One region of the Rhodomicrobium lacus genome, then DNA from elsewhere that is predicted to be linked to it. Evidence: predicted binding sites of a transcription regulator. Region 1 holds the regulator's gene; each other region holds the start of a gene.

Region 1 (7,662 bases):
GTCATCATCTCCAGCCGAGGCGGCCCGTCGTTTCCGAGAGCGGAGGCGGGCGAAATGCGCTTCGTGCCGCCGGAATTCATGAAGTCGATCCGGACCGGCCCGCTCGAACCTCAGGAGGGCGATTTCCCGCTGTTCGGCGATTTTGAAGTCGTCATCCAGGGAAGCGACGGCGACACGCTCACCGTCGGGCCGGATCGGCCGCCGCGTTTCGCGCCCTTCTTCGATCCGAGGGTGGCGAGCATTCTGGGCGCCATCCTCCTTGTGGTGATCCTGTCGGCGATAACGTCGCACCGTGTCCTCGTGCCGCTCGGCCGTCTCGCGGATGCCGCCCGCACTCTCGGCCGAACGCGCGATCCGGTTCCCATCGACACAACGGGGTTGAACGAGTTCACGGTGGTCGCCGAAGCGATGAACGACATGCAGGAGCGCATCAAGCGATTCATCGACGAGCGCACCCACATGCTCGCGGCTATCTCGCATGACCTGCGATCCTCGCTGACGGGCCTGCGCCTTGACGCCGAGCGCTTGCCAGAGGGCGACACGAAGGCCGATCTCATCGCCGCCATGGAAGAGATGGAGCGGATGATTTCCGCGACGCTCACCTTCGCGGGCGACGACCTCAAGGGCGAGCGCCCCGAACGCGTGGACCTCGCCGCGGTACTCATAAGCCTGTGCGATACCTTTTCTGACCGTGGCCGCCTCGCCGAGTACGAGGGACCGGACCATGCCTTTCTCGTCTGTCAGCCAACCGCGATGAAGCGCGTCTTCGCGAACCTGATCGACAATGCCGTGAAATACGGAAGCCGCGCCGAGGTCAGCGTGACCACGGGCGATGACGGCGTCACGGTGATCGTCGCCGATCGAGGGCCGGGAATCCCGCCCGGGAAAATTGAAATCGCGTTTCAGCCGTTCCGCCGCCTCGAAGATTCCCGCTCACCCGAAACCGGCGGCGTCGGCCTTGGCCTCGCCATCGCGCGGGACATCGTGCGAGCCCATGGCGGCGAAATCGCGCTTGCGAACAAGCTCGAAGGCGGCCTCAGGGCGCGGGTATGGCTTCCCCGGGGGAGCGCCCCCCTGAGCGCGTCCGCAAAATGTGAAGCGGCTTCCCGATAGGACGCACGACAGAAAGACGGCGTCCCAAACTCACAGCATCGTGCCGCATCCGATGCAGGGCCGCTTCCCGCCAGCCTCTCTGAAGCAGCGCGGCGCGCTGCGGCGCCATGCCGGACCTCGATGCCGGGTCAGGTGGTTTCAAATCCCTTCAGTCCGAAGCGGCCAGACTTCGGCCAACCCTTTGGCACGGGTGAGCCCGCCCCTGCGCGGGCGCCCCGGAACTCATCCAGTTCGGTCACGACGCGGACGCGGCCCGCCGTATCGCCGAGCTTCAGGCCCGTTTCGCCACCGAACACCTGCACATCCGCGACACCGCCATCCTTGTATTTCTGAAGGCGAACGCCGCGACCGCGCGTCAGTTCATTCAACTCGGCCAGCGGGAAAACGAGCAAGCGGCGGTTTTCTCCCACGACGGCCAGCGTATCCCCCTCCGCCGGACGGCACAGCGCGGCGCGCTCGCCATCGCCGAGGTTCAGCACCTGCTTGCCCTTTCGCGTCTGCGCGACAACCTCATCCTCAGCCACAACGAAGCCGTTGCCGACGCTCGATGCCACAACGAGCTTGCGGCCCGCCTTGTGCACGAAGGCTTCAAGCAGATCGTCCGCCTCGTCGAGGTCGATCATGAGGCGCACGGGCTCGCCCTGCCCGCGCCCGCCCGGAAGCTGGCTCGCTTCGAGCGTGTAGAATTTACCGTTGGTGGCGAAGAGCACGATCTTGTCGGTCGTCTGCGCCTTGATCGCGACCTTCAGCGCGTCGTCGGTCTTGAAAGTGAGCTTGGCGAGATCGGCGTCGTGGCCCTTCAGCGCGCGTATCCAGCCCTTCTCGGACAGCACGACCGTCACCGGCTCCCTTTCGATCAGCGCTTCCTCGGCCGAAAGGTCGATGTCGGGAAGAGCCGCGGTGCCGGTCTTGCGGCGCCCGAGAGGCGTCGCCTTGCCGAACTGCTTCTTGATGTCCTTGATCTCGGCGGAAATCCTGTCCCACTGCTTTTCATCGGACCCGAGAAGATCGACAAGTCCTTCGCGCTCCTTTGTCAACGCGTCGTTCTCGGTGCGGATTTCCATCTCCTCAAGCTTTCGCAAGGATCTCAGCCGCATATTGAGGATCGCTTCGGCCTGCACGTCCGTCAGAGCGAAACGCGCGATCAACGCCGGCTTCGGCTCGTCCTCGTTGCGGATGATGCGGATCACCTCGTCGAGGTTCAGATAGGCGATGAGCAGGCCGCCCAGCACCTCAAGCCGGTGATCGATCTGCTTGAGGCGATGCTCGGAACGACGGCGCAGCACGACGCGACGGTGGTCGAGCCACTCCTGCAACACCTGCGTCAGGCCCAGCACCTGCGGCACCTGCCCCTTCGACAGCACCGTCATGTTGAGCGGAATGCGCGCCTCAAGCTCGGTCTGGCGGAAAAGTTGCTCCATGAGCAGCGCCGCGTCCACGTTTCGCGATTTCGGCTCGATGACGATGCGGATGTCCTCCGCGCTTTCGTCGTCGATGTCGCCGAGCAGCGGCAGCTTTTTCGCTTGCAGAAGGTCGGCCATCTTCTCGATGAGCCGCGACTTCTGAACGCCGTAGGGAATTTCCGTGACGACGATCTGATAGCCGCCGCGACCGGTGTCTTCGGTGTGCCAGCGCGCGCGCAGCCTGAACGAGCCGCGCCCGGTGCGGTAGGCTTCCACGAGCCCCGCCGTGTCATCGACGAGCACGCCGCCGGTCGGAAAGTCCGGCCCCGGCAGGAAGGTCAGCAGCGTCTCGACGCTCGCCTTCGGGTGCTTGATGAGATAGAGCGCCGCGTCGCAGACCTCTTCCGCATTATGCGGGGGGATCGACGTCGCCATGCCGACCGCGATGCCCGACGAGCCGTTGGCCAGAAGGTTCGGGAACGCGGCGGGAAGTACCACCGGCTCTTCTTCCTCGCCGTCGTAGGTTTCGCGGAAATCGACGGTGTCCTCGTCGATGCCGTCGAGCAGCGCCGCAGCGATCGCCGTCATGCGCGCTTCGGTGTAGCGCATCGCCGCCGCGTTATCGCCGTCGATATTGCCGAAATTGCCTTGCCCGTCGACGAGCGGGTAACGCTGGGAGAAGCTTTGCGCGAGACGCACCAGCGCGTCGTAGACCGACTGGTCGCCATGCGGGTGATATTTACCGATCACGTCGCCGACGACGCGCGCGCATTTCTTGAAGCCGCCCGCCGGATCGAGCTTCAACTGCCGCATCGCGAACAAGAGGCGGCGATGCACGGGCTTCAGCCCGTCGCGCACGTCGGGCAGCGCGCGATGCATGATGGTGGAGAGCGCGTAGGCGAGGTAGCGCTCTTCGAGCGCGTCCTTCAGCCGGATCGGCTCGATGGGTGGGTTCGCGAGAATCGTTTCGTCGGCCATGCGTCAGAGGTAGCGGGTTCGCGATGGCGGCTCAAGGGCGGAGGGCGCAGTTCCCGACGGGCTTACAATTCCAAAGGCCCATCGGCACCTGAACCGCCGATCCCCGCGCGTCGACCGGCAGGAGGCTTCGACGTGAGAAGTTGATACGCGGCTGGCTACGACACCGCGCGGACGTAGGAGCCGGGTGCGTCCTCGATGGGCGCGTAACCATTGCCGCCGGGTTCGCGCGGCGGAACCTTGTCGCCCGAAAGCGAGCCGAGCCACTTCGCGTAGTCCGGCCACCAGGAACCCGGATATTCCCTTGCCCGCGCCACGAAGGCGTCGACAGTGGGGATCGTCTTCGGATCGCCGTCCTCAAGGATCCAGTGCTGATATTTGGCCCGGCTTACAGGATTGACGACGCCCGCGATATGCCCGGATCCGGCCAGCACGAAGCGCACCGGTCCGCCGAACAGCTTCGAGCCGACGAGCACCGACTGCGCGGGCGCGATGTGATCCTCGCGCGTGGCGAGTTCGTAGATCGGGATCGTCACGCGGGAGAGGTCGAGCGGCACGCCGCCGAGCGACAGAAGCCCGCGTGCAAGCTTGTTGTCGCGATAGAATTCGCGCAGGTAGAAGCTGTGGTTCGCTGGCGGCATGCGCGTCGAATCCGCATTCCAGTACAGGAGATCGAACGGGAACGGCTGCTTGCCGAGCAGGTAATTGTTGACGATGTAAGGCCAGATCAGATCGCGCGGGCGCAGCATGTTGAACACGGCCGACATGCGCGCGCCATCGAGGAAACCGCGCTCCGCCATCACCTCGTCGAGCGCCTTCAACTGCTCGTCGTCGATGAAGACGAGAAGATCGCCGGCGTTGGTGAAATCGGTCTGCGCGGCGAGGAACGTGGCCGACGCAATACGGTCGTCGCCCGTCCCGGCCATGTAGGCGAGCGTGCTCGCGAGCAGCGTGCCGCCGACGCAATAGCCGACGGCATTGGTGCGCGGCTCGCCCGTGATGCGAAGCACGGCGTCGGTCGCGTCGAGCACGCCCTCACGCATGTAATCCTCGAACGATTTCGAGGCGAGGTTGGCGTCCGGATTCACCCAGGAGACCACAAAAACCGTGAAGCCCTGATCGACGACCCATTTGATGAACGACTTCGGCGGTGTCAGGTCGAGGATGTAATATTTGTTGATCCATGGCGGCACGATCATCAGCGGCACGCGATACACGCTCTCCGTCGACGGCGTGTACTGGATGAGCTGCATGATGTCGTTCTGATAGACCACCTTTCCGGGGGTGACGGCGAGATTCTTGCCGACCTCGAAAGCCGACATGTCGGTCTGGCGGATGCGAAGCAGTTCGCCCGACTGGTTCAGATCTTCCACAAGGTGCTGCATTCCCTCCGCAAGGTTCTGACCGCCGGTCGAGACGGTGGTGCGGATCACCTCGGGATTGGTGAAGGGGAAATTGGACGGCGAAAGCGCGGTCACGATTTGGTTCAGATAGAACTCGGCACGCTTCCTTGCGTGTCTGTCGACCGTCTCGGCGTTCTCGACGAGATCGCCCGCCCATTTGCCGGTCAGAAGATAGGCCTGCTTCAGGAAATCGAAGAACGCGTTCTCCGACCACTCCTTGTCCTTGAAGCGCGGATCGCTGGCGGCCGGCTCGATCAGCGGCTGGACCTCCTCGCCGAGAAAACGCTGATAGGTCCGGCCCCAAAGGTCGATGAGATCCTGATTGAGCTTCGCCTGAGCGGCTGCCAGCTTCTGCGGGTCGCTCATCCAGTATTGCGCGATCGGCGCGAAAATCTTGCCGATGTCCGCCATTCCGCCCGCAACCGTGAAAGCGCCCGACCGCTTGTCCCGGTCCTCGTAGATTTTCGCGACGGCCTGCCCGCTAGCCTCAAAGGCGCGAAGAAGGTTCGTCGCGAATTGCTCCGGAGACTGAAGGCCCGGCAAAGGTCTGGATGGCGCCGGAGCGCTCGCGGCTTCTCGCTTGTCGCCTTTTTGACGCTTGTCTGACATCCGTGCGTAGCTCTCCCAAACCGCAAAGTTATTCTTGCGTCCTTTTGCGCTCGTTGAATCGAGCATGGACTAATAATATAACATTCTGGCGTCGTTTGGTGAGGGGCTGAAAGCTTTTCTTCGCCCGCTGCGCTTGTCCTCCGACTAAGTGTTTACTATAGCGCTTCGCTGGCGGCTGTCCCGCCCTCGCGATAAGCGCATATCAGCCATGACTCGTCAGGTTCGATCTTAATATCGCCGCAGGAGCGCGACGAGCTTGCCCTGGATCTTCACACGGTCAGGACCGAAAATACGCGTCTCGTAGGCCGGGTTTGCGGGTTCGAGGGCGATCGATTGCCCGCGCTTGCGAAGCCGTTTCAGGGTCGCCTCCTCGTCGTCGATGAGCGCGACCACGATATCCCCGCTTTCCGCGGCGGCCGTCTTTTTCAGCACGACCGTATCGCCTTCCTGAATTCCGGCTTCGACCATGGAGTCGCCGCGCACTTCGAGCGCGAAGTGATCGCCCGTGGAAAGATATTCCGGCGGCATGACGAGGACGTGGCTGTGGTCCTCGATGGCCGAGCGCGGCACGCCCGCCGCGATACGTCCCATCACAGGAACCGATATGCCGCCGTCTTCCCGGTCGCGGATGAAAGGAGACTGCGGTGCGTCCTCGAAAGATGACCGGCGTCCTTCGATGACGGTCGGCATGAAGCCCCGCCGGCGGTCGGCCTCGAAACCCGCGCGCGCGCGCTCCGGCATCTTCATCACTTCCAGGGCGCGGGCGCGATGGGGAAGCCTGCGGATGAAGCCGCGCTCTTCCAGCGCCATGATCAGGCGATGAATGCCGGACTTGGACTTGAGATGCAGCGCCTCCTTCATTTCATCGAACGACGGCGGCACGCCGGTCGCTTCGATACGCTCATTGATGTAGAGGAGGAGTTGCTTTTGCTTCGGTGTCAGCATGGGCGGCCCGGTTGTGGCGAAGGACTGTACAAACCAAGAACACCATTAAGCGTTCTCATTAAGTTCCGCAAGGAAAAAGGGCACTTTTGGATCAGCCCTGCACAGGAGGAATCTCTAGCGACAGGAGATTTCCCAATGGCTAATTTATTCCCGGTCCCGCCGCCGTTCGACTTGTCGGACCGGTTTCCCCTTCCGGCCTGCCCGATTTCAGGCCGCATTTCTGCGTTGTTCAAACGCACTCGCCCCCACAGTCATCATATTGTGACGCACAAGAGAATCCAGCTTGCGAAGTCAGTAAGCAGAGAGTATCCGTGACAAGCGCAATTAGGTATATTTTTTATGACGATTACCAACGATCCGATCAACGATTCTGATCTTCAGGCGCCTTCGGTGAAGCTTCGGGCGAACGTGGCGCCGCGCATTAATCTGGCCTTTCAGGTCAATTCAATTCCGGCCATCGGCGAAATCGAGATCGCCAACGGAACAGAGCGCGACTTCTCGGATGTCCTGATTTCCATTTCGTCGGAACCTCCTTTTCTCAAGCCGACGACCTTCCGGCTGGATCGTCTCAACGCGGGAGGCGTCCGCTCGATCAGCCCGGTCGAGGCCGATCTCGACCCCGCTTTCCTCAACCGGCTGACCGAAGCCGCGGACGGCGAAATCCACATCTCGGCGACAGCGGGCGAGGAATCGCTGGCGACCGCGACGATCCCGTGCCGGGCGCTCGCGCCGAACGAATGGACCGGGCTTTCCACGCCGCCGGAACTCGTGGCCGCTTTCGTCCGCCCGAACGACCCGGCCGTCGAGGTGATTTTGCGCAACGCCGCCGAGAAACTTCGTCTGCATGGCAGGAACTCGGCGCTCGACGGCTATTCGGGCAACCGGAAAGGACGTTCGTGGGAGGTCGCCGAGGCGATCTGGGCTGCGCTCGTCGACGCGAAGATCGTTTACGCGTTCCCGCCCGCGAGTTTCGAGCAGGACGGGCAGAAGATCCGCCTGCCCGGCGCGATCCTTGAACGCAAGCTCGGGACATGTCTCGATCTCACGCTGCTTTACGCGGCCTGCCTGGAACAGGCCGGGCTCAATCCGCTCGTAGGCTTTTCGACGGGCCACGCCTATTGCGGTCTCTGGCTCACCCAGGAGGCTTTTTCCTCCTGTGTCGTCGACGAAGCCGAGACCGTTCGCAAACGCCTGCAACTGCAGGAAATGATCCT
Region 2 (7,662 bases), on a different contig from region 1:
GCTTCTCGTTCCGACCGAAGCGCCGGGGGTCGATTCGCGGATTCTCAACCCGCGCGAGACATGGGCCGACAAGGCCGAGTATGACGCGACCGCGAAAAAGCTCGTCGCGATGTTCACCGAGAACTTCAAGAAGTTCCAGCCGCTCGTCGAGGCGGACGTGGCCATGATCGCGCCCGCGCTCAAGGCGGCCGAGTAACGTATCGTTCCGCGCCCCGCGAGTGCCTGTCCGGCGCTCGCGGGGCGTTTCGTCCCCAGAGCGTAGCTGCCGGGGTTGAATCGGGCCCTCCCTGCTCGCCGCAGCGGCGCCGAGCGCAGGCGCTCGCCAGCTTTCGTTACAATCCGCACCGTTGCTTTCGGCCGAGTTCCCGCCTAAGCGTTTCGAGCGAAGTGGAGAAAACCGCCTCGCCTGAGAAAGCGCGTTGCATCGGGGGCGAGACCCTTTCGATGAAAACGCAAGACCTGCTTCAGGCATATCCGGGAAGCGGAAGGCCGTTTCTCGAAAGGCATGCCTTCAAAAAGGGACGGGCTCACGCGCGATCAAGCTTCGCACCGCGATCTCGGCAAAACGCATGGAAGCGATCACGGTCAGCGTTCCCCGCGCCCACGGCGACACCTCGCGGCTGGCCGCCGTCGACGTCGCCGTAGCAAAGGGATTGCGTGCTCTTGCTTATCGTCCCTATGCGGCGGTGCTCGGTCTCGCACTTCTTTGCGCCTTGCTTTTCCTTCCGGGCATAGCGTCGCTTCCGGTCACCGACCGCGACGAGGCCCGCTTCGCGCAGGCCACGAAGCAAATGCTGGAAACGGGCGATTTCGTCGACATCCACTTCCAGCAGGAAACGCGCTACAAGAAGCCTGTCGGCATCTATTGGCTGCAATCGGCGGCGGTGACGGCGGCTGAAAGCGCGGGCGCGACCCTCTCCGACATCTGGGCCTATCGTATCCCGTCGTTTCTCGGCGCGCTCGGCGCGGTGCTTCTGACATTCTGGGCTGCGCGCGGCATCTTCGGCCGAGAGACGGCGCTCGTTGCCGCTACGCTATTCGCAACCTGCCTCACGCTATCTTTCGAGGCGCGCATCGCGAAGTCGGACGCAGCGCTCATCGCCGCCATCATGCTGGCGCAGGGGGCGCTGTTCCGGCTCTACATGGCGGGCGATCCTGCCCGCACGCGCGGACTGGCCGCTTTGTTCTGGATCGGGCTTGGCGTTGGCATCCTCATCAAGGGCCCGGTCGCGCCGGGGCTGTCGTTTATCACCGCCGCCGTGGTGCTGATTTTAGACCGTCGCCGCACGTGGCTCAGGAACCTGCACTGGAAATGGGGCGTGCCGCTGCTTCTGCTGCTGACGCTTCCGTGGTTCATCGCCATCGGCGTTTCGTCAGGCGGCGCGTTCTTCAAGACGTCGCTCGGGCAGGACTTCGCGGGCAAGCTCGCGAGCGGTCAGGAGAAGCACTGGGGACCGCCCGGCTTCTATTTCCTCGCCTTCTGGTGGACGTTCTGGCCCGCAGTTCTGTTCGTAACTGGCGGAGCGATTGCCTGGCTGTGGCGGCAGAGGCGCGTCTCGCGTCGCGTGCTGTTCCTCCTGGCGTGGATCGTGCCGTGGTGGCTCATCATCGAGGTCATTCCGACGAAGCTGCCTCACTATGCCCTGCCGCTTTATCCAGCCATCGCCCTGGCCGCTGCGTTCGCCTTCCGCGAGGCGGCGCAGGGATTATCGCGCGCGCGACTGAGCGCCGTTCTGTGGGCGACGCTTGCGACGGCGCAGATCGTGCTGCTTCTCGGGTTGTCATGGATTGCGGAGGCGCCGGCTTTTCCGCTGCTCGCAGCCGTTCTTGTCGCGCTTGCGGCGGTATCGGCTTTCACGGCGGCGTCGGCGTGGGGCAGATATTCCCGCGCGGCCTTGGCCGGCGCGGTCGTCTCCGCCGCGTTGTTCTACACCGCCGCCTTTCGCGTCGGGTTGCCGGGCCTTGAGCCGATCTGGATTACGCGGAGCGCCGCCGCAGCCGCGGAAAAACTGCGGGGATGCGGCGATGCCCCTGTCGCGTTCGGTGGCATCAGCGAGCCGAGCCTCGTCTTCATGAACGGCACGCGCACGATCCTCGGCAGTGTCCCCGGATCGGCCGAAGCGCTTGGATCTGGCGCCGCGCGACTGGCCTTCGTCAACGGCAGCAGGCTCGAAATGTTCGAAAAAGCTTTCGAGGAGAAGACCGGAGCGGCGCCGCGCGTCCTCGGCTGCGTGGACGGCATCAACATCAACGGGCGCGGTCCGACACGCCTTGTCGTCTTCGCGCGGCCCGGCACGGCGGCGCTTCCTGCCTGCGTGCCGGTGCCAGAAACGGAATGCCGCGACAAACAGGCCGTGCGCTGGCGGCGTCTGTTCGATACGAAATTTTGATCCTCTGACTTCCTTTTTGCTGTCTTAATTTTTTATTAATATTTTCTATAAGCTCGAGAGGTTAATTACATGAAACTGCTCATTGCCGCCGCATCCCTTTGTTTTTCTGCAGCTTGCTTCAACGGCGCTCCCGCCGCTTCCCTCCCGCTTCATGCCGTTCCCGCTCAAACGGCACCGCAACCGCTCATGATGGTCGGCTGCAGCTATTCCTACTATGTCGAATGCGAACACAGCACATGGCGCAGCCATCATCGCTGGGGCTCGCGTGGAGATTATCCGTACCGTTGGCGCAGCCACTTCCGCTGGGGCTCTTTCGCGGGAGACGACCCGTGGCACAGCCGCGCGCGCAGCCACTATCGCCCCGGCTCGTATCATCGCTACTGGGCTCCGCGTTACGACGACTGGGAGTGATCGCGTTTCGTCTCACGGGGCGGTCCCCGTCAAACTTCGCTACAATTTTCACGAAACCGCCATTGTTCGAACGCAACCGCGCCCCCCGTCAGGAGCAGTTTTCCCTTCCAAGCAGGAGCCGGTGCCGGTTCGCTTTCTCCGACCCCCCAATGCCCAGAGCCCTCTGGCACCGGTGCCTGCTTGGCCTTTACGCCTTTCCCATAGCGAAAAGCGATGCCGATGCTTAGGTTTCAGGCATCGATTCGGCTCGCACGGGAGACGGCATGAGCGAAGACACCGAGACCGGCATTTTCGTCGGCAAGAGCGTTAAGCCCGAATATCTCAATTTCAAATTCGCCAACCGGCACGGCCTGATCACGGGGGCGACCGGCACCGGCAAGACCGTGACCCTGCAAATTCTCGCCGAAGGGTTTTCGCGGGCGGGCGTTCCCGTTTTCGCCGCCGACATCAAGGGTGACCTTTCCGGCATCGCGGCGGCGGGCGAACCGAAGCCCTTCCTCGAAAAGCGGGCGAAGGAAATCGACCTCGACAATTACACGTTCGAGGCGTTCCCCACGATCTTCTGGGATTTGTTCGGCGAGCAAGGGACGCCGATCCGCGCCTCCATCGGCTCGCTCGGGCCGATGCTCCTTGCGCGGCTCATGGAGCTGAACGAGACGCAGGAAGGCGTGCTGACCATCGCGTTCCGGCTCGCCTCCGACGAGAATTTGTCGCTCAACGATCTCAGCGACCTTCGCTCCGTGATCGCGCTGGTTTCGGAGCGCGCGCAGGAGCTTTCCCAGCAATATGGCAATGTGTCGAAGACGTCCGTCGGAGCCATCCAGCGCCGCCTGCTCGTGCTCGACGAACAAAAAGCCGAATTGTTTTTCGGCAAGCCCGAGCTCGACATCGACGACTTCATGCGAAAGGCGGACGACGGGCGCGGCTATGTCAGCGTTTTCGCCGCCGACAAGCTCATGTCGACGCCGCGGCTCTACTCGACCTTCCTTCTGTGGCTGATGACGGAACTCTTCAACAAGCTGCCCGAGGTTGGCGACGTCGAAAAGCCGAAGCTCGTCTTCTTCTTCGATGAGGCGCATCTCCTCTTCAACGAGGCGCCGAAAGCGCTGCTGGAGCGCATCGAGCAGGTCACGCGCCTCATCCGCTCGAAGGGCGTCGGAGTCTACTACATCACGCAGAACCCGCTCGACGTGCCGGATCGCGTATCGAGCCAGCTCGGCAACCGCGTGCAGCATGGCCTGCGCGCCTTCAGCCCGCGCGAGCAGAAGGCCGTGCGCGCCGCCGCCGAGACCTTCCGCGCGAACCCTGCCTTCAATGCCGAAAAGGCCATTCTCGAACTCGGCACGGGCGAGGCGCTCGTTTCCTTTCTGGAAGGGAAGGGCGAACCGTCCATCGTGCAGCGGACGCTGATCCGTCCGCCCTCGTCGCAGCTCGGGCCGGTCACGCCGGAAGAGCGCAAGGCGGTGATCGAGGCAAGCCCCGTGGTTGGGAAATACGACGAGGAGGAGAGTGCCGCGCCATCGAACGGCGGCAGGACGCGCAGCGCAAACGGAGCGCGTTCCGGCAAGGCTCGAAACGATGACGATTACGAATGGGCGGGCGAGTTTCGCATACCGAAAAAGCCCGGTTCGCCGGACGAACCGCTGCCGCGCGAGGACGATCCTCAGCCCGAACCGCAGCCGAAGGGGCGCGGGCGTGGCGGCGGATACAGTCGCCAGACCTACGGCGAGGCGTTCGGCAAGTCGCTGCTGCGCTCGCTCGGCTCGGCGGCGGGTCGCATCCTTGAGCGCGTGCTGAGGCCAAAATAACCCACCTTACCAATTTCTCATTTGGGATCGCGGCAGCAATCACCAGTTTTCCAAAATGCGCGCTTCGGCAGCTTGACTTTGCCGCCGAAGCGGTTACGTTCATGCTTCGTTCTGTAAATTTTTCGGGTGGCGTTGTGATGGTTACGGGGATCAGACGTTCCTTGCGAGTGGCGTGCGTTGTGTTGGGCGTGGCCTCGCTGGCGGCGATCGGTGGCGCGCATGCGCAAGGCGACCGCAGCGCGCGGCCGGGAGATTTCGATTATTATGTTCTGACGCTGAACTGGTCGCCGACCTATTGCGCGGGACGTGAGGAAGATGGCGGCAATGATCGGGGCCGCACCCGGTACGAGGACAATGGCTATGGCGGCGGCTATCGCTTCTTCGACGACCGCCGCAGCCGCCGCGACAGCGGTACCGAGCAACAATGCAACGGCACCCGTCCCTATGCCTTCGTGCTTCACGGCTTGTGGCCTCAATACGAGCGGCGCGGCTGGCCGGAATCGTGCCGCACGGATTCCCGCCCGTGGGTTCCGAACGAACTGATCGACCGCATGCTCGACATCATGCCGAGCCGTCAATTGGTCATTCACGAATACAAGAAACACGGCACCTGCTCGGGGCTTGATCCGCGCGGGTACTTCGCCGCCGCTCGCAAGGCGTATAGCAGCATCCGCATTCCCGACGAATTCCAGGATCTGACGAAGCCGCTGCGCGTGGGACCGGAAGAAGTGCGACGCGCCTTCCTTGACGTCAATCGAGGGTTGACGCCGGACATGGTGCAGATCGTCTGTTTGCGGAACCGATTGCAGGAGGTTCGAATCTGCATGACCAAGGATTTGCAGCCGCGCCCCTGTGCCGAGGGCGACCAGAAGCGCAGGCTCTGCAATTACGACACCGTGACCATGCCGCCGGTTCGCGGTGGTGGTGTCGGTCCGCAAGGCGGCCAGACACAACGCGGCGACCGGCTGTAGGCTAGGTGAAGAGGTGCCCGGAGGCCGGTTGCGCGGCCTCCGCGTCCAGAGCGGGCCACGTCAGGCTGAGTCCTGCAAGGTCGTGCCGCTCCGAATTACGCCATGACGCTTTAAGATCAGCCTCGCTAGATCCGACCCTGTTTAACGTAGAGAAGCTGATCGACAACCAAGACTTGCAGCTTTGCCGCGTCTGATTTTAACGCATGGCGATTTAGGTCTGCTCTTATGTCCGGGCCGGTCGCGAGCCACTTTTCCGCCGAAGGCGATTGTCTGCGAGAATGTTCGTCGCTCTGACGGCGTACCCGCTTTCTCTTCCTGTCGAACCAGCGTAAGCCCCTCAGCATGCCGCGCTACAAAATCACAATCGAATATGACGGGACGCCCTTTTCGGGCTGGCAGATGCAGGCGAACGGCCCTTCGGTGCAAGCTGAACTCGCGCGCGCCATCATGGGGTTCACCGGCGAGGATGTCATCCCGCGCGGGGCGGGGCGGACGGATGCCGGTGTGCACGCGCGCGGGCAGGTAGCGCATTTCGATCTGGATCGCATATGGCCGCCCGCAACGGTCCGCGACGCGCTGAATTTTCATCTTCGCCCGGCACCCGTTGTCATCCTCGCTTGCGAAGAGGTGGATGAGAGCTTCGACGCCCGCTTTTCAGCCAAGGCCCGACATTATCTCTATCGGATCGTCACCCGCCGCGCGCCGCTTGTGCTCGACCGTGACCGCGCATGGCTGGTCGGCGTCGCTCTCGATACCGAAGCGATGCAGAAAGGCGCGGGCCATCTTCTCGGCTACCACGATTTCACAACCTTTCGCGCCTCGCAATGTCAGGCGAAATCGCCGCTGCGCACACTCGACACGCTTTCCGTCTGGCGCGACGGAGACGACGTGTTCATCGCGACAAGCGCGCGATCATTCTTGCACAATCAGGTTCGCTCGATCGCGGGCAGCCTGAAGCTCGTGGGCGAAGGGAGGTGGTCGCCCGACAGGATGCGGGAAGCGCTCGAAGCGCGAGACCGCACGTCATGCGGCCCGGTCGCCCCCGCCTGCGGCCTGTATTTCATGGCGGTCGATTATTGAAGCGTCGCCAGGGCCAGCCCGAAACGCGGCGAGTGGAACGGAGAAGGCGCCGCTTGCGGCCTGCGCCGTCATGCCGCAAATCGGACGCAGCACGACGCTGTAGATCCTGTGTGCCGGGTTCGATTTGACGCAGGCTGATCTGATCCTGCCGAGTGGGGATTAAGGCGTTGGCCGAAATGTGGGCAGCATTGGCAGTCAATGCCGGCAGGGAAGGCCGGCAGGGAAGGCCGGCAAAAGTCGAAAACGGGGAGCCGCGCCGAGCCACCTCCCCGCATTTCGGGTGCAACATCGGACGGAGGGTTGAAAAAGTGAAGCAATGGATCGCGCGGGCAATCGCCCTCGCTGGACTGATGGGATGCGGCATGACGCAACAGGCGCTCGCCCAACCGGCCGCCGAGCCGCCCGCTGCAGGCGCGGAAACGGGACACCATCCCGGCCATCACGGCTCGTCTGACGGGGCCTTTCACCGCCGTTTCGACGACGCCGCGAAATGGGCCAGGGAATTCGACAACCCCGAGCGCGACAGTTGGCAAAAGCCCGAGGAGGTCGTCGAAGCCCTGCGTCTGAACGGCGATTCGAGCGTCGCAGACATCGGCGCAGGGACCGGCTATTTCTCCGTGAAAATCGCCCGGCGCATCCCGGAAGGCAAGGTCTTCGCGGCGGATGTGGAACCTGACATGGTGCGCTATCTCGGTCAGCGTTCCCAGACTGAGGGCGTTGCCAACCTCAAGCCGGTGCTGGCGGGCACCGACGCGGCTAACCTGCCCGAGCCGGTCGACCTCATCCTGATCGTGGATACCTATCATCACATAGGGCACAGAAAGCCCTATTTTGTGAAGTTGAAGTCCTCGCTCCGGCCGAACGGACGGCTGGTCATCATCGACTTCAAGGCGGATTCCCCGAACGGTCCGCCCCCGGAGCACCGAATTTCCCCTGAAAAGGTGACGGAGGAAATGAGAGAAGCCGGTTACGTGCTCGCTGAAGCGCGCGACTTCCTCCCGA
Region 3 (7,662 bases), on a different contig from region 1:
CGCACCTCCTCGATCTTGAGCGTTTCGCCGATGAGCGCCTGACCGCGCACGAGTTCCGGATAAGCCTGGCCCATCTCCCGCACCAGAACGGGAAGGAGGCGGTACAGCAGCGGTTCTTCGGCGCCCAGCAGATGCGAATGGCGCATCGCGCGTCGCATGATGCGGCGAAGAACATAGCCACGCCCTTCGTTCGAGGGCAGCACGCCGTCCGCGATAAGGAAGGCAGAGGCGCGAAGATGGTCGGCGATGACGCGATGGCTCGGAAGCGCTGCGCCCTCGGCCGGCACGCCGGTCGCATCGACCGAAGCGCGGATCAGAGCCTGAAAGAGGTCGGTGTCGTAATTATTGTGAACGCCTTGCAGCACTGCGGCGACGCGTTCCAGGCCCATGCCCGTGTCGATCGAAGGCCTCGGCAGATCGAGCCGCTCCGTTTTCGAAACCTGCTCGTATTGCATGAAAACGAGGTTCCAGATCTCGATGAAGCGGTCCCCGTCGGCGTCCTCGCTGCCGGGAGGGCCGCCGGGGACTTTCGGACCGTGGTCGAAAAAGATTTCGGAGCAGGGCCCGCACGGACCCGTTTCCCCCATCGACCAGAAATTATCCGATGTGGGAATGCGGATGATGCGGTCGTCGGACAGACCTGCGATCTTCTTCCAGAGGGCATGCGCGTCGTCGTCTTCGGAGAAGACGGTGACGAGAAGCCGCTTCTTGTCGAGCCCGAATTCCTTGGTGACGAGCGTCCAGGCCAACTCTATGGCGCGCTCCTTGAAGTAGTCGCCAAAGGAGAAATTGCCGAGCATCTCGAAGAAGGTGTGATGTCGCGCGGTGTAGCCGACATTGTCGAGGTCGTTGTGCTTGCCGCCCGCGCGCACGCACTTCTGGGAGGTGACGGCGCGCTTGAATGGAAGCGTCTCCATGCCGGTGAAGACGTTCTTGAACTGCACCATGCCCGCGTTCGTGAACATCAGCGTCGGATCGTTCCGAGGCACGAGCGGGCTCGATGGCACGTGCTCGTGACCGTTCTTGCGGAAGAAATCGATGAAGGTTCCGCGGATCTCGTTAAGGGTGCTCATAACCAAATTCGTTTCCAGTGGACAAGCGCGGCTTTACCGGCGGCCAAACCGGCCCAAGAGATAAAGCATATCGGCACTCGACAGCGATACCGCAATTTCCCGTTATCGAGCAAGACGCCCACAGCAATCCTGCCACATGCGGTCCGATTTGACACATCGACGTCGGCCTAGCGGCTGGCGCCCTTCCGGCCCGGGCTTGGCGCCTCAACCTCGCCCGGCAGCTCTCCGTCGCCGTTGTCATCGTCGCTATCCGCACCGTCGAGGATTTTTGTCGCGATCAGTCCGGCATTGGCGCGGATGTCTCGTTCAATCGCTTCGGCCACCGCCGGATTGCCGCGCAAGAAGGCCTTTGCGTTTTCCCGCCCCTGTCCAATCCGCTGGCTGTCGTGCGAATACCAGGAACCGGATTTTTCGACGATGTTGGCCTTCACCCCCAGGTCGACGAGTTCTCCGGTCTTCGAGATACCTTCGCCGTACATGATGTCGAATTCGACCTGTTTGAATGGCGGGGCCACCTTGTTCTTGACGACCTTCACCCGGGTCTGGTTGCCGACGACCTCGTCGCGTTCCTTGATCTGTCCGATGCGACGGATGTCGAGGCGCACCGAGGAGTAAAATTTCAAGGCGTTGCCGCCCGTGGTGGTTTCGGGATTGCCGAACATCACGCCGATCTTCATGCGAATCTGGTTGATGAAGATGACAAGGCAATTCGATTTCGAGATCGATCCCGTGAGTTTGCGGAGCGCCTGACTCATGAGGCGGGCCTGCATACCCGGCAGCACATCGCCCATCTCCCCCTCGATCTCGGCCTTCGGGGTCAAGGCTGCGACCGAATCCACCACGATGACGTCGATTGCGCCGGAGCGCACCAGCGTATCGGTGATTTCGAGAGCCTGTTCGCCCGTGTCGGGCTGCGAGATGATCAGGTCTTCCAGGTTGACGCCCAGCTTTCTCGCATAGACGGGATCGAGCGCGTGCTCGGCGTCCACGAACCCGCAGGAGCCGCCCTTCTTCTGCGCCTCTGCGATAACGTGAAGCGCGAGCGTCGTCTTGCCGGACGATTCCGGCCCGAAAATTTCGATGATGCGGCCACGCGGTAATCCGCCTATTCCGAGCGCGATGTCGAGGCCCAGGGAGCCGGTGGAAATCGCTTCCACCTCGACGGGCTTGTCGTTCTTGCCCAGCCGCATGACGGATCCCTTGCCGAAATTCCGCTCGATCTGACTCAGGGCGGCTTCGAGGGCTTTCTGTTTGTCCATGCTGTCCCAATTCCCTTCGATCACGCGGAACGGCGTTTCGCTCATGAATCGTTATCCTTCGTTTATTCCATAGCGGTCATGGACTTGCAAACGACACTGAATGTACCCCGTTTGTTCTTGTGCGCAAGTGGTTTTGCTCAACCTTGGATCATTCGTTCTGATTGTTGCAATTGGGGCACTCCCGCTGCAAAACGAGATCGATTGCCCCGCATGCGTCGAATTCCGGCGCCCGATCCGGGCGCGCACGCCACCGGGTCGACCCGATCGGTGAATCTGTCTCTGAACCCAAGAAGAACATTTTACCGATCGCACGCTGCGATCTGATCGTAATTCCGCTCTACGCGGCCGCCGCCTTCACGGTTTCGGCCAGTTTCTTGAGCGTGAAGGGCTTCGGCAGAAAGATGAAGTTTTCGTCCGCCGCGAGGTTCTTGCGGAAAGCTTCCTCCGCATAGCCCGACATGAATACGATGCGAATGTCGGGATTTCGCTGACGCAAATGGCGCAAAAGGGTTGGGCCATCCATCTCGGGCATCACGACGTCGCTCACCACGAGGTCGACCTGACCTTCGTGACGATCCATGATTTCGAGCGCCTCGACGCCGCTCGCCGCTTCGAGAACGGTGTAGCCGCGGGTAGCGAGTGCGCGAGACGCGAAGGAACGCACGGCGTCTTCGTCTTCAACCAGCAGGACGGTCGCCTTGCCGGTGAGATCGACGGTCTGCTCGGGCGCTTCGCTGCGGGTTTCGAGGGCTTTCAGGTCGAGTTCGGTTTCGACATAGCGCGGCAGGAAGATGCGGAACGACGATCCTTTTCCGATCTCGCTGTCGACGAGAATCGTGCCGCCTGTCTGCTTCACGATGCCGTAAACGGTGGAGAGCCCGAGGCCCGTCCCCTTGCCGACCTCTTTCGTCGAGAAAAACGGATCGAAGATCTTTTCCAGAATCTCGGGCTTGATGCCGGTGCCGGTGTCCCGCACTTCGACTGTGACATACTCGCCTCGCTCGACGCCGCGATCCTTGAGGAGAAGGGACTCGCGCTCGCTAACATTGGCGGTGGAGATGATGATTTCGCCGCCGTCGGGCATCGCATCCCGCGCGTTCACCGCGAGGTTCATGATGACCTGGAAAAGCTGACCCTCGTCGGCCTTCACGAACCAGAGATCGCGGCCGTGCTGCACCCTGGCCTTGACCTTTTCGCCGAGCGTTCGGCCCATCGTCGCCTGGAATTCCTCGATGACGTCCGTCAGCCTGAGAATGGCGGGGCGCAAGGTCTGGCGACGCGAATAGGCCAGGATCTGCTTGACGAGTTCCGCCGCGCGGGTCGCGTTGTTCTTGATGTTCATCAAGTCCTTGAACGCGGGATCGGACGCGCGGAAGCGGCGCAGGAGCAAGTCTGAAAAGCCGATGATGGCTGTAAGCAGGTTGTTGAAGTCGTGCGCGATGCCGCCGGCGAGTTCGCCCACGGCCTGAAGTTTCTGTCCTTGCGCCGCCTTCTCGTCGGTGAGCGCGCTTGCCACGGGTTCAGCCGCCGTTATCACGAGATGGTTCCCGTCGGCCGCCGGAAAGATCACAAGGCGAACGCGGCGGTTGATCGCGTCCTTAGGAGCGGCGTGAAGCTCGACCGGGGCGGGATTCGCATCCGGCGCGGAGAGTAAAGCCGCAATCTTTTCCTTCACCGTCTGGGCGGAGGCTTCGGCAAGAAGCGAGGCCAACGCCTTTCCATGAATGTCGGGCGCCTGCGAACCGTCTGTGCCTTCGGTGTCGAAGATCCGGCGGAAAACATCGTTGGCGCCGAGGATGACGCCTTTCGTGTTCAGAATGGCCATCGCTTCGGGTGCGCAGGCGACGATCGTCTCGAATGCCTCGTCCAGTCGCCCGGTTGCGGCATCCGCGGGCGTGACAAGCCACACTCCGCCGCCGTTGAGGGTGTCCGCCAGATGCAACCCGGCCTGCCGGGTAAAGCCGGTGGCGCTCACCACCTGAACCTGAATGTTGCCCCCCGCCTTGGCGATGACATCGCGAAGTCTCGCGCGCGTGAGCGGATTGCCGCGCCGCGTTCTGAAGAGCGACCAAGCCTCCCTGCCGACCGGGGAACCTCCGGCTAGCTTCTCGAAGGCCTTGTTCGCGCTCTGAACGCTGAGATCCTTGTTGACCGTCAGGGCCGCCACGGGGAGCATTTCGAGCAGATCGGGGGTGCGGCGCTCGCCCGATGCATCCTTCCTGAATTGCTCGACATGCCATAAGAAAAACTGTGCCCGGTTCCCCTGATCGCCGATGGGGGTTATCCCGAGAACCGCCGTTTCGCCTCCCGCCAAATTCGGGAGAACGATGGTTTCCGTGTGCTTCCTGCCTTCGCGTCCGGCGGAAAGAAGGCGGAAAACGGCAGCCGCCGTTTCGCGGTCGCGATCGCCGAGCCGCGAGAGGCTCTGATCGACGCCGAGGCCGCCCACGATTGTCATGAAGCTATCGCTGCAACCCTGAATGATCCCTTTCCTGTTGGTCACGGCGATTGCGCCGGGATGCGCCCGGACGATGTCGTGGGCGGTGTCGCCGGTCGTTGCCTCGGAGGGCTTGAACTGGATCTGGCCGGTCGCGAAAAGCACGCCGCCTGCGGCGCCTGCGAACGCGAAAAGCGCGAGCGCCGCCTCACCCTGGCCGACGAGAGACAACGTCACCGCGGCAGCGGCGCCCGCACCGACAGCTATGCTGCCCCAATGGGGCGTTTTCTGCGCCAACGCCATCGACCGAGTTCCCATTCGTCACCTCATCAACGGCCCCACCATGGAGTGATTCGGCTTGCCTCAAGGCTCACACATGGAACGTCACCGTCGCGCGCGATGCGTTAAGAAAAGCTTACCATGGTCTGCGCACGGCGCATCGCAGCGGCTTCAATCGCGCTTGATGACGCCAGAGAGGATCGCGCCGAGCATGATCACGCCCATCACGCCGAGGATATTCTCCGCCCAAGAGACAGCGCGCAGCGTCGCAGGTGGAAGCGTCGCCTTGCCGACGATTGGAAAATCCACCTCGATCTTGCGCATCATCGGCGTCCAAGCCGAGCGCTGGCCGAGGTCTATGGCGGGCAGCAGCACGTCGGCGGAGTAGGTCAGGGCGTTGAACGCTAGGATCTGGGTCACCTTGCCTGGCGCGTCGCCGCTCATTTTGCAGTTGGTCCAGTTCGTCGCGCAATCCTTGTAGTCGTTGCTGGTCCAGACCTGCGCATCCTTGGGCGCAAAGCCGCCGCCTGCCGCGCCGCGTTCATAAAGCGCGGCGCACGCCAACCACAGCGCGACAAGCGCGACCACGAGCCGGTGTGGGCGATAGCCGTAACCGCAGGACCAGCCAAACGCGACACTGAGCAGCCACGGGAAGGGGTTTTTAATCGGCCATTGGCGAAACGGATCCTTGAGCCATGTGTGGAAGGGCATCGTCCACGGCCGCTTGCGCTTTTGCAGATAATGCTGCTTCAAAAGTCCGATGCGGCGCGCGCTCGCGTCATGTCCCATGTCGCGCAGCACCTTGATAAGTTGTTCGAAGGGCTGTGGACGAAAATCCTCACCAAGGTCAGAAGGGTGCTGCCGAGCCAGCCAAGCGGCACGTGTCTTCCAGTCTGTTTTTGCGAGGCTACCAAAGCGATTATACGTGAAACCGTCGAGATAGATCGAATCAAGAGTGCTATTTTGCGCGTCCCAGAGCGAGGGGTCGTCTTGAACTTGGTGAGCATGGGCCCCTTGGAGGACGAGAGCCCCTTCTATGACACAAAGATGATTTACGGGTTGCGCTGCTGGCCCAAGCCAAAGGGTACCGCGGATGCGTGCCGACTCGAGACTGAGTGCAACTGCTCCGCCAGCTGTGAAAGTACCTCCATTGCACGCAAAATCGCCGTCGATAGAAGCGCCCGTGAAGCGCACTATTCCCCGACCCGCGAAACGTCGCACGCCGTCACGCCTGAAAAAGACGCTGCCGCTAACCTTCGCGCCGTCTGCAGCAAGCGCGGGGCCGCGCAGATTGGTGAGTATGGCCCCGGTGCAGTCCAGATTGCCTCCTATCTCTACGCCCGGGAGGCGCACCTCTCCCTGCGCCTCGAAACGCCGATCACCGTCGCAGCTCAAAATGACGTCGCCTGCGACCTTCGCGCCGTCGCCAGAAAGAGCCTTGTCGCCCGGATTTGAGAACGTCGCACCGCTGCAGACCAAAACGCCGCCAATCTCCGCGCCCAAGAAGCGCACTTCTCCTTGCGCTTCGAAACGCCGATCACCGTCGCAGTTCAAAAAGACGCTGCCTGCAACTCTTGCGCGGTCGCAAGAAAGCGCCTTGTCGCCGGGATTGGCGAATGTCGCGCCGCTACAGTTCAGATCGCCACCAATTTCCGCACCCACCAAGCGAACGTCTCCTTGCGCCTCGAAACGCCGCTCGCCAAACCAATTCAGAAAGACGGTGCCGGTCACCTTCGCGCTATCGCAATTAAGCGCGCAGCCACCCACATGGGCGAGCGTCGCGCCGCTGAAGTCTAGATTGCCGCCGATCACTGCTCCAGACAAACTCACCTCGCCGGAAACCCGAGTGTCTCTCAAAAATGCATTGCCGGCGATCGAAGCTGTCTGAAGATTGACACCACCAGTCATGGAGCCGCGGAGAATGATTTCATCGAGAGATGAACTGCGACCGTTAATGCCGGCGGCAATATTGCAATTCGCGAGATAAAGAGAGCGGACATCGTGCGCACTTTCTAGGTCGAGTTGTCCGTCGACGTACGCGCCCACGATTCTGACGCCCTTCTCGTGCACCGGCGCTTCGTCATCGCCGCCGAGCAGCAGAAATCGAAGGAAGCCCGTGCGGATCCGCTTATCATCCGTGGCTTCGTCAGGAAGATCGGCGCCAATTACGCAAATCTCGCCACGCGCAGCGCAATCGAGAAGTTGCTCTTCAGCCGGGTACAAGCCGCGTGGCGTCGTCGCGCCATTGATGCGGAAATCGGCAAGCGCGCGACCGAAAGCCCGCCGCGCCTGCTGCGGGGCGCGCACTTCTCGTACGAATCCATCCTGCATGCCCCGTCCCCGACTAGCCCGAGCTATGCAAGTGATAACCGGAAGCGCCGCTTCGGTCGAGATGGGTAATCAGATATAAACCGCGGCTCGCGCGTCAGCTCGCGTCCCGGAACCGCTCCGCCGCCTGCAGATCCACGCTGACGAGCTGGCTCACGCCCTTCTCCTGCATGGTGACGCCGAACAGCCGGTTCATGCGCGCCATGGTCATCGGGTGATGGGTAATGACGAGGAAGCGCGTCTCGGTGGAGCGCGACATCTCTTCCATCATGGTGCAGAAGCGGTC
Region 4 (7,662 bases), on a different contig from region 1:
GGCGCCGGGGCAGCTTGAAAGCGACCGGAGCATCACCAGCATTACGGCAACGACCGACGCCACCTCTGTCGGCGATTTCCGCGAGATGGTGATCAAGACGAGCGCCAGCGGCCTCGTTCGGCTCCGCGATATCGCCGATGTCGAGATCGGTAGCCAGAACCATAAGACGCTCGGTTGGGCGAGTGGCCGCCGGGCCGTCTATTTGAAAATCGCGCCGACACCCGACGGCAACCCTCTGGAAATCGTGGCGGCGACGAAGGCGCTGATCCCGAGCATGCAGATCGTCGCTCCGCCCGGGCTCAAGGTGGAGAACCAGTTCGACGTCGCCCATTTCGTGAACGCTTCGATCGACGAGGTGCTGCGGACACTCGTCGAAGCTGTTCTCATCGTCGTCGTCGTGATCTTCCTGTTCCTGGGCTCGCTGCGCGTGGTCGTCGTTCCCGTCGTCACCATCCCGCTGTCGCTCGTAGGCACGGCGGCGCTGATGCTGGCGTTCGGCTTCTCGCTCAATCTGCTCACTCTTCTCGCCATGGTGCTGGCGATCGGGCTGGTGGTCGATGACGCCATCGTGGTCGTCGAGAACATCCACCGCCATATCGAGGAGGGTCATTCGCCGGTCGAGGCGGCACTCGCCGGGGCGCGTGAGATTATAGGCCCGGTCATCGCGATGACGATCACTCTCGCCGCAGTCTATGCGCCAATCGGGCTGATGGAGGGCCTGACCGGCAGTCTGTTCCGGGAGTTCGCCTTCACGCTGGCCGGATCAGTGGTCGTGTCGGGAGTTGTCGCGCTTACTCTCTCGCCGATGATGTGTTCGCAACTTTTGAGCGGCAAGGCCAGCGAAAGCCGCTTTGCCCGGCTGGCAGAGCGCCTGTTGACGGCGCTTGCGGGCACCTACGGCCGTGTGCTCGACCGAACGCTGAACATGCGCTCGGTCGTGCTGCTCGTCGCGGGCGCGATGGTCGCCGCCATCGTGGTGCTCTTCCTCGGCGCCAAACGCGAACTCGCCCCGCAGGAGGATCAGGGGTACGTGTTCACCGCCGTCCGCGCGCCGCAATACGCCAATCTCGACTACACGGCGTCAGCAGCCGCCGACGTTCAGCGGATCTTTCGGTCCTTCCCCGAATATGCGGCGAACTTCTTCGTCGTGGGCACCGATGGCATGAACAACGCCTTCGGCGGCATTATCCTGAAGGAGTGGAGTGAACGCGAACGAACGTCCACCGACATTCAGGCCCAACTCTATCGAGCCGTCAGAAGCGTGCATGACGCCTCGGTCACGCCGTTCCAGCCGATGGCGCTCCCCGCCTCGACGGGCGGCCTGCCGTTCCAGATGGTGTTGCGTTCGCCCGCCGACTACGACGGAATCTATCAGGAAATGGAGGTGCTGAAGGCGGCGGCACGGCGCAGCGGCCTCTTCGTGTTTGTCGACAGCGACCTCGCTTTCGACAGTCCGACGGCGCGGATGCGCATCGACGTCGCGAAGGCCGGAGAGGTCGGCGTCACCATGCAGGCAATAGCCGACACTATGGCCGTGCTCGTTGGCGAAAACTACGTCAACCGCTTCAACTATTATGGCCGATCCTACGACGTGATACCGCAGGTCCGCCAACCCGACCGCGTGACTCCGGATGCGCTCGGCCGCTTCTACGTTCGGGCCAGATCGGGTGCGATGATGCCGCTCGCCACCCTCATCAAGCTCGATGTCATGCCGCAACCCAACCGATTGCCGCAGTTCAATCAGATGAACGCCGCAACTCTCTCGGCCGTATTGAGGCCCGGCGTGACCATGGGCCAGGCGGTTGCATTCATGGAGTCGCTGCCGCGTGCGCCGGGCGTCACCATCGACTGGCTCGGCGACAGCCGCCAGTATGTGCAGGAAGGCAACCGGTTGACCGTTACTTTCGGCTTCGCGCTGATCGTGATCTTCCTCGTGCTTTCGGCCCAGTATGAAAGCTTCCGCGACCCGCTGGTGATCCTCGTCACCGTGCCTCTCGCGGTCTGCGGTGCGCTCGTGCCGCTCTGGCTCGGCTACACGACGCTCAATATCTACACGCAGATCGGGCTGGTGACGCTGATAGGGCTCATCTCGAAACACGGTATCCTGATGGTGGCGTTTGCGAACGACATCCAGCGACGCGAGGGCGCCGGAAAGCGGCAGGCCATCCTCAAGGCGGCGATGGTGCGGATGCGGCCGATCCTCATGACGACGGCGGCCATGGTGGCGGGCCTCGTGCCGCTTCTCTTCGCGACCGGCGCGGGAGCGGCGAGCCGCTTCGCAATCGGCATCGTGGTGGTGATGGGAATGCTGGTCGGGACGTTGTTCACGCTGTTTGTGTTGCCGACATTCTATGTCCTGCTCGGGAGTGAACGAATGCCCCGCCCGAGCTGACTCAGGTGGACCAAGATAACGGTATGCAGCGTCTGCTATCCGCTCGAAAGCCGGCGGAACGAGAAATGCAGGGTTTGATTGGAAGCGTAAAAAAACGAAGCCGTTCGTCTCATATGAAACGAACGGCTTCGCAGTAGAGAGCGCTTGCGAGAAGTTACGCCGCCGCGCTTGACGTTTCTGCCAGAGGATCGCCCGCATGGGCGCCCGCGAAGCGGATGCCGTCGAGCGCCACATAATGCGAGCGGAAAACCTTCCGGTCGAAAATGACCGTTCCGTAGAAATAAAGGCGCGGGATCGCGTCCGTCAGCCCGTTCGCCGTCGCGTAGGCGTCCCAATCCTTGCCCGCCTTTGCCCAGGACGCGTCGTCGAAACCGGGGGCAAACGCAATCGCCGGTCCTGCCTCGCCACCCGTCGGCGGCTTCAGATAGGCGAAGTCGCCCATGCGGTCGTCCTGGCGGCCGAAATCCCTGCGCGAAAAACTGAGGTTGCGCTTGCTGAACGTGGACAGAATGACGACCTGCTTGCCGGACCATTTGTAGCGCGGCACACCGAACAGCGAATATTTCGTGTGCGCGGCGAATTCGGCGAACGTGATGGGCGCATATTTCACGCCGTTGAACTCGTACGGGTCGAAGGGAGTAACGGTCTCCTCGGCGGTCTCTGCGATGGGCTCGCCTTGTTCGATCGGGTGTTCTTCGGTCATCTCAACCGCATCTCTCTGAGGGTTATCGGGATGGCGTCGTGCGGCACCTCGCATGACGCGCAATTTTCTTCGCCACTGTGGCAAAACGGGGACAGGCGCGCAAGGCGTCCATGCGCCGCGCTCCGGCAAGGGGCTACCCCCAGGGGCCAGGTTTCCAGGGCGGCGCACCGTTCGATGCGGTCGCAACGGGGGGCTGAAAACGCGGCTGGGACTCGTCATAGGTTCGATCCGGGCCGAACCGCCAGAGCGGAATCAGCGCCAAGCCCGCCACGAACCCCCCGATATGCGCCCACCACGCAATGCCGCCGCCCGTGTTCGGCTCCGACAGGTCGGTGAATCCCTGAGCAAACTGAATGCCGAACCACACGAGCCAGAAGAAAAGGGCCGGCACCCTGAAGACGAAGATCAGGATCAGGATCGTGAGGCGCGCGCGCGGAAATGTGGTGGCGTAGCCGCCGAACACGCCCGCGATAGCCCCGGACGCGCCGAGCGTCGGCACATCCGAAAGCTGGTTGAACCAGGCGTGTACGTAGCTCGCGGCGACCCCGCAAAGGAGGTAGAAACAGAGGAACTGCCAGCGACCCACGCGGCCTTCAAGCGACGAGCCGAAGACGAAAAGCAACCACATGTTGATGATGAGGTGCAGCCATCCGCCATGCATGAAGGTGCCGGAGATGAAAGGCAGGTAATCCGTGCCCGAGAGGCCCATATAGGCAGCCCAGGCCGGATCGAAATACCGGCGCGGGATCAGCGCGTATTCCATGGCGAAGGCGTGCGCCTCGGCTGGACTGAGGCTCGACTGGTATAAGAAGACAAGCACGTTGGCGAGGATCAGGCCATAGGTTGCCACCGGCGCGAAGGGGATGCGGATCGAATCCTTGATCGGGAACATCCGGCGCCCCTTCCCCGCTTATGAAGCAACGGTGATGCTGTCTTTGAGCGCGCCGAGAACCTCTTCCATGTGATCGAAAATCCAGTAGTGGCCAGCGCCGACAACCCGCACGGGCCTGCATTGCGGCACAAGCGCGCCGAGGTGCAACGCCGCCGAAACCGGCACGTTCCGGTCCGCCAGCCCCTGCCACAGCAGGAATGGCGTCTTGATCGCCTCGAATGAAATATTCCAGGGCTCGGAAAAGAGCCTGAACTCCTGCACGACGCCGCGAATGCCGGGCCGAATGCCCTCGATAACGCCCGCCAGAACATTCGCCTTGACCTCGGGCCGCGACAGGATCGGGGCGTCCGCTGGCCCCGCGCGGCGCATGAGCCCGCGAAACATGGCGTCGGGCGCGGCATTGAACAGCGCGCGGCTCAACGAGAAGACGCCCGTCATCGCAAGTGCATATTGTGGCATGGAGCGGAAGAAGATCGCTTCGCCGCGCGGCAGGGTCGGCGGGCCTTCGGGCGGGCAGAGCGGGCCGACGGGGCTGACAAGCGCCGTGGCGATCACACGCTCGGGCAGAAGCGCTGCGCTCGCGGCTGCATACGGCCCGCCGCCGGAGACACCCGCGACCGCGAACCGCTCGATGTTGAGATGATCCGCGAGAGCCGCGACATCGCCCGGCCAGTCGACGAGCTTTCTCTTCGACTGAAAGTCGGAGAAACCGAAGCCCGGGCGGTCGGGCGATATGAGGCGAAGGCCGAGCCTTCGCGCGGGCGCGTCTGCGAGGCGATACATGAGCCGCGAACCGGGCGTGCCGTGAAACACGAAAACGGGAGCCCCCAACTGGTCCCCATATTCGGCCCAGGCGAGCTTGCGGCCCCCGGCAAGCGCCAGCGTTCGCGGTTCATTCGCCGGAATGGCGTTATCGGCCTGCCGGGTGCTGGTTGCAAAAGCCATGATGCGCCTTCCGGTTGAAACATCGCGAGCGGATTTAAATATTAGAAAAAAGCCCCGCCCCATGGCGGACAATCTCGGAATGTTAGCACATCATGACAAGGAGAAAACGATGGCTGACGAAGGTTCGAGCAACGGTCGCGGCGCCGCGACCGCGCGCTACGGAGACCCGTTTCAATCGTTTCGGTCCGAAATGGACCGGCTTTTTGAAAACTTTCTGTCGGGAGTGCCGCAACTGGTGGGCTTCCCGCAGCGCGCATCGGCAGGTCACGGGCTGACGCCGTCTTTCGATGTGAAGGAGACGGACAAGGACTTCGTGGTGAAAGCGGATCTGCCGGGCATCGACGAGAAAGACCTGCAACTGACGGTGCACGACGGTCAGCTTCGCATCAGCGGGGAGAAGAAGAGCGAGACGTCGGAGGAGCACGAGAACTACTATGTGAAGGAGCGCAGCTTCGGCTCTTTCACGCGCACTGTCCGGCTGCCCGACACGGTCGATGAAGACAAGGTCGAAGCGACCTTCGACAAGGGTGTGCTTAAGGTCACCCTGACGAAGAAGGACGACCACATAAAGCCGCAGAAGAAGATCGAAATCAAAAGCGGTCCGGCGTCTGCCTAGTGGTCCGATCCCGACGTTTGCATCCTTTGCCGGGCAAATGTCGGGATCGAAAGGACACGCGACAGAAGGCGGGTGGCGGCCTCTGCGCCGCTATTTCATGGTTTGTTTCGCTCCTTGAAGTTTCGTTAGAAGTTTATCCACACGGCGCCCTTGACACTTTGGCACAAAAAGGGAACATTTGGGGATCATAACGCGTATATGTCACAGAGTTTGGACGCTTCGATGCCGATCCCGATTTCACGCCAGATATGGGAAGCCAAGTATCGTTTTTCGCCCGCCGGTGGCGAGCCCGAGCGATCCGTTGCTGAAACCTTCGCGCGCGTGGCAAGGGCCGCCGCCGCTGCGGAACCCGAAGCCAGACGAAAGGAGTGGGAGAAGCGCTTTCTCGATGCGATGACGGATTTCGCCTTCATGCCGGCGGGACGCATCCTAGCTGGCGCCGGCACCGGCCGCGAAGTCACCTTGTTCAACTGTTTCGTCATGGGAGAGATCGGCGACGACATGGGCTCGATCTTTACCCATGTTCGCGAGGCCGCGCTGACGCTTCAGCAGGGCGGCGGCATCGGGCACGACTTTTCCACGCTGCGGCCAAAAGGCGCGCCCGTGAAAGGGGTGGGCGCGGATGCGTCCGGCCCGGTCAGCTTCATGGATGTGTGGGATGCGATGTGCAGGACGATCATGTCCGCCGGATCGCGTCGCGGCGCCATGATGGGCACGCTCCGCTGCGATCATCCCGACATCGAAGCCTTCATAGAAGCGAAGGCCGACCCGGCGCGTCTCAGAAACTTCAATCTTTCGGTACTCGTGACAGACGCTTTCATGGAGGCGGTCAAGGCGGATGCGCGCTGGCCGCTCATGTTCGGAGGCACCCTGTTTCGGGAGGTCAGCGCCCGGGGCCTTTGGCTGAAGATCATGCGCAGCGCCTACGACTATGCTGAACCGGGCGTGATCTTCATCGACCGCGTCAACGCCGCGAACAACCTTGCCTGGTGCGAAACGATTTCGGCGACAAATCCATGCGGCGAACAGCCATTGCCCCCCTACGGCGCGTGCCTACTCGGCTCGATCAATCTCGCAGCGCTCATCGAAAGGCCCTTTGAAACCGAGGCCCGGCTTGACGAGGCGCGCCTTGGAAGGCTCGTGCCCGTCGCGGTGCGCCTTCTCGATAACATCATCGACGTCTCGCGCTATCCGCTGCCGCCGCAGGAGCGCGAAGCGAAGGCGAAGCGGCGCATTGGCCTTGGCGTCACCGGGCTGGCGGATGCGCTGGTTTTCTGTGGTGCGCATTATGGCGAGGAGAGCGGACGAGCGCTCGCTGCGTCATGGATGGCGCGCATTTCGCAACTGGCGTACGAGGCGAGCGCCGCACTTGCGAAGGAGAAGGGCGCGTTTTCGCTGTTCGACGCCGATGCCTTCCTGGCGCGGCCCTTCCCCGCCTCGCTTCCGCCGTCACTGCAAAAGGCCATCCGGCAACACGGCGTCCGCAACGGCGTTCTCACCTCGATCGCGCCGACGGGGACCATTTCGCTTCTCGCAGGCAATGTGTCGAGCGGCGTGGAGCCCATCTTCGATTTCGAATTCAGTCGCCGGGTCCTTCAGCCCGATGGCTCCGCGCGCCACGAAACGGTTGACGATTATGCGGTGCGCGTCTTCCGCGAAATGCGAGGCAGCGCGCCGCTGCCGCCCGCCTTCGTCGCGGCGCGGGAATTGACGCCCGCTCAACATATCGAAATGCAGGCCGCGCTTCAGCATCATGTCGATGCTTCGATATCCAAGACGGTCAACTGTCCGGCTTCCATCCGGTTCGAGGACTTCGAGATGCTGTATGCCGATGCCTGGCGCCTGGGCCTCAAGGGGTGCACCGCATATCGCCCTAACGCGGTGACGGGGGAGGTTCTCGCTTCCGCGCCCGCGGCGATCGGCGAGCCGCCTGCCCAGCCCGCGCTTCCGCTCGCTGCTGCCCCGCCGTATGAGGTCCAAGCTGTTGAACCGTTGCCTCGTCCGCGCGAACCCGTGCTTTCGGGCTTCACCTACAAGCTGAAATGGCCCGGCTCGGACCACGCGATATATGTCACCATCAACGACAGCATCGAGGACGGCGAGCGCCGCCCCTT

What was found. The regulator LexA, encoded in region 1, represses DNA repair genes until DNA is damaged. The targets are predictions, from matches to a motif close to TGTTCNNNNTGTGTTCNG.
Region 2: the regulator LexA is predicted to act here: its motif matches at 4,706-4,723, upstream of EK416_RS17355 (ribonuclease T2 family protein).
Region 3: the regulator LexA is predicted to act here: its motif matches at 2,612-2,629, upstream of recA (recombinase RecA).
Region 4: the regulator LexA is predicted to act here: its motif matches at 5,708-5,725, upstream of EK416_RS13200 (adenosylcobalamin-dependent ribonucleoside-diphosphate reductase).

Annotation. Positions count from the first base shown of each region.
Region 1 is NZ_RZNF01000004.1:75,109-82,770, forward strand. Features, by position in the region: gene EK416_RS06690 (ATP-binding protein) at 1-1,113, shown strand, start outside; gene parC (DNA topoisomerase IV subunit A) at 1,242-3,494, opposite strand; gene EK416_RS06700 (PHA/PHB synthase family protein) at 3,650-5,503, opposite strand; gene lexA (transcriptional repressor LexA) at 5,732-6,448, opposite strand; gene EK416_RS06710 (DUF3320 domain-containing protein) at 6,788-7,662, shown strand, end outside.
Region 2 is NZ_RZNF01000017.1:1,325-8,986, reverse strand. Features, by position in the region: gene EK416_RS17375 (phosphoenolpyruvate carboxykinase) at 1-196, shown strand, start outside; gene EK416_RS17370 (ArnT family glycosyltransferase) at 570-2,390, shown strand; gene EK416_RS17365 (hypothetical protein) at 2,460-2,801, shown strand; gene EK416_RS17360 (helicase HerA-like domain-containing protein) at 3,065-4,609, shown strand; gene EK416_RS17355 (ribonuclease T2 family protein) at 4,789-5,580, shown strand; gene truA (tRNA pseudouridine(38-40) synthase TruA) at 5,923-6,660, shown strand; gene EK416_RS17345 (class I SAM-dependent methyltransferase) at 6,969-7,662, shown strand, end outside.
Region 3 is NZ_RZNF01000012.1:1,068,961-1,076,622, reverse strand. Features, by position in the region: gene alaS (alanine--tRNA ligase) at 1-1,073, opposite strand, end outside; gene recA (recombinase RecA) at 1,241-2,377, opposite strand; gene EK416_RS14420 (response regulator) at 2,670-5,087, opposite strand; gene EK416_RS14415 (hypothetical protein) at 5,220-7,379, opposite strand; gene EK416_RS14410 (chromosome segregation SMC family protein) at 7,474-7,662, opposite strand, start outside.
Region 4 is NZ_RZNF01000012.1:810,350-818,011, forward strand. Features, by position in the region: gene EK416_RS13175 (efflux RND transporter permease subunit) at 1-2,392, shown strand, start outside; gene EK416_RS13180 (hypothetical protein) at 2,547-3,095, opposite strand; gene EK416_RS13185 (rhomboid family intramembrane serine protease) at 3,229-3,987, opposite strand; gene EK416_RS13190 (alpha/beta fold hydrolase) at 4,006-4,932, opposite strand; gene EK416_RS13195 (Hsp20/alpha crystallin family protein) at 5,042-5,548, shown strand; gene EK416_RS13200 (adenosylcobalamin-dependent ribonucleoside-diphosphate reductase) at 5,747-7,662, shown strand, end outside.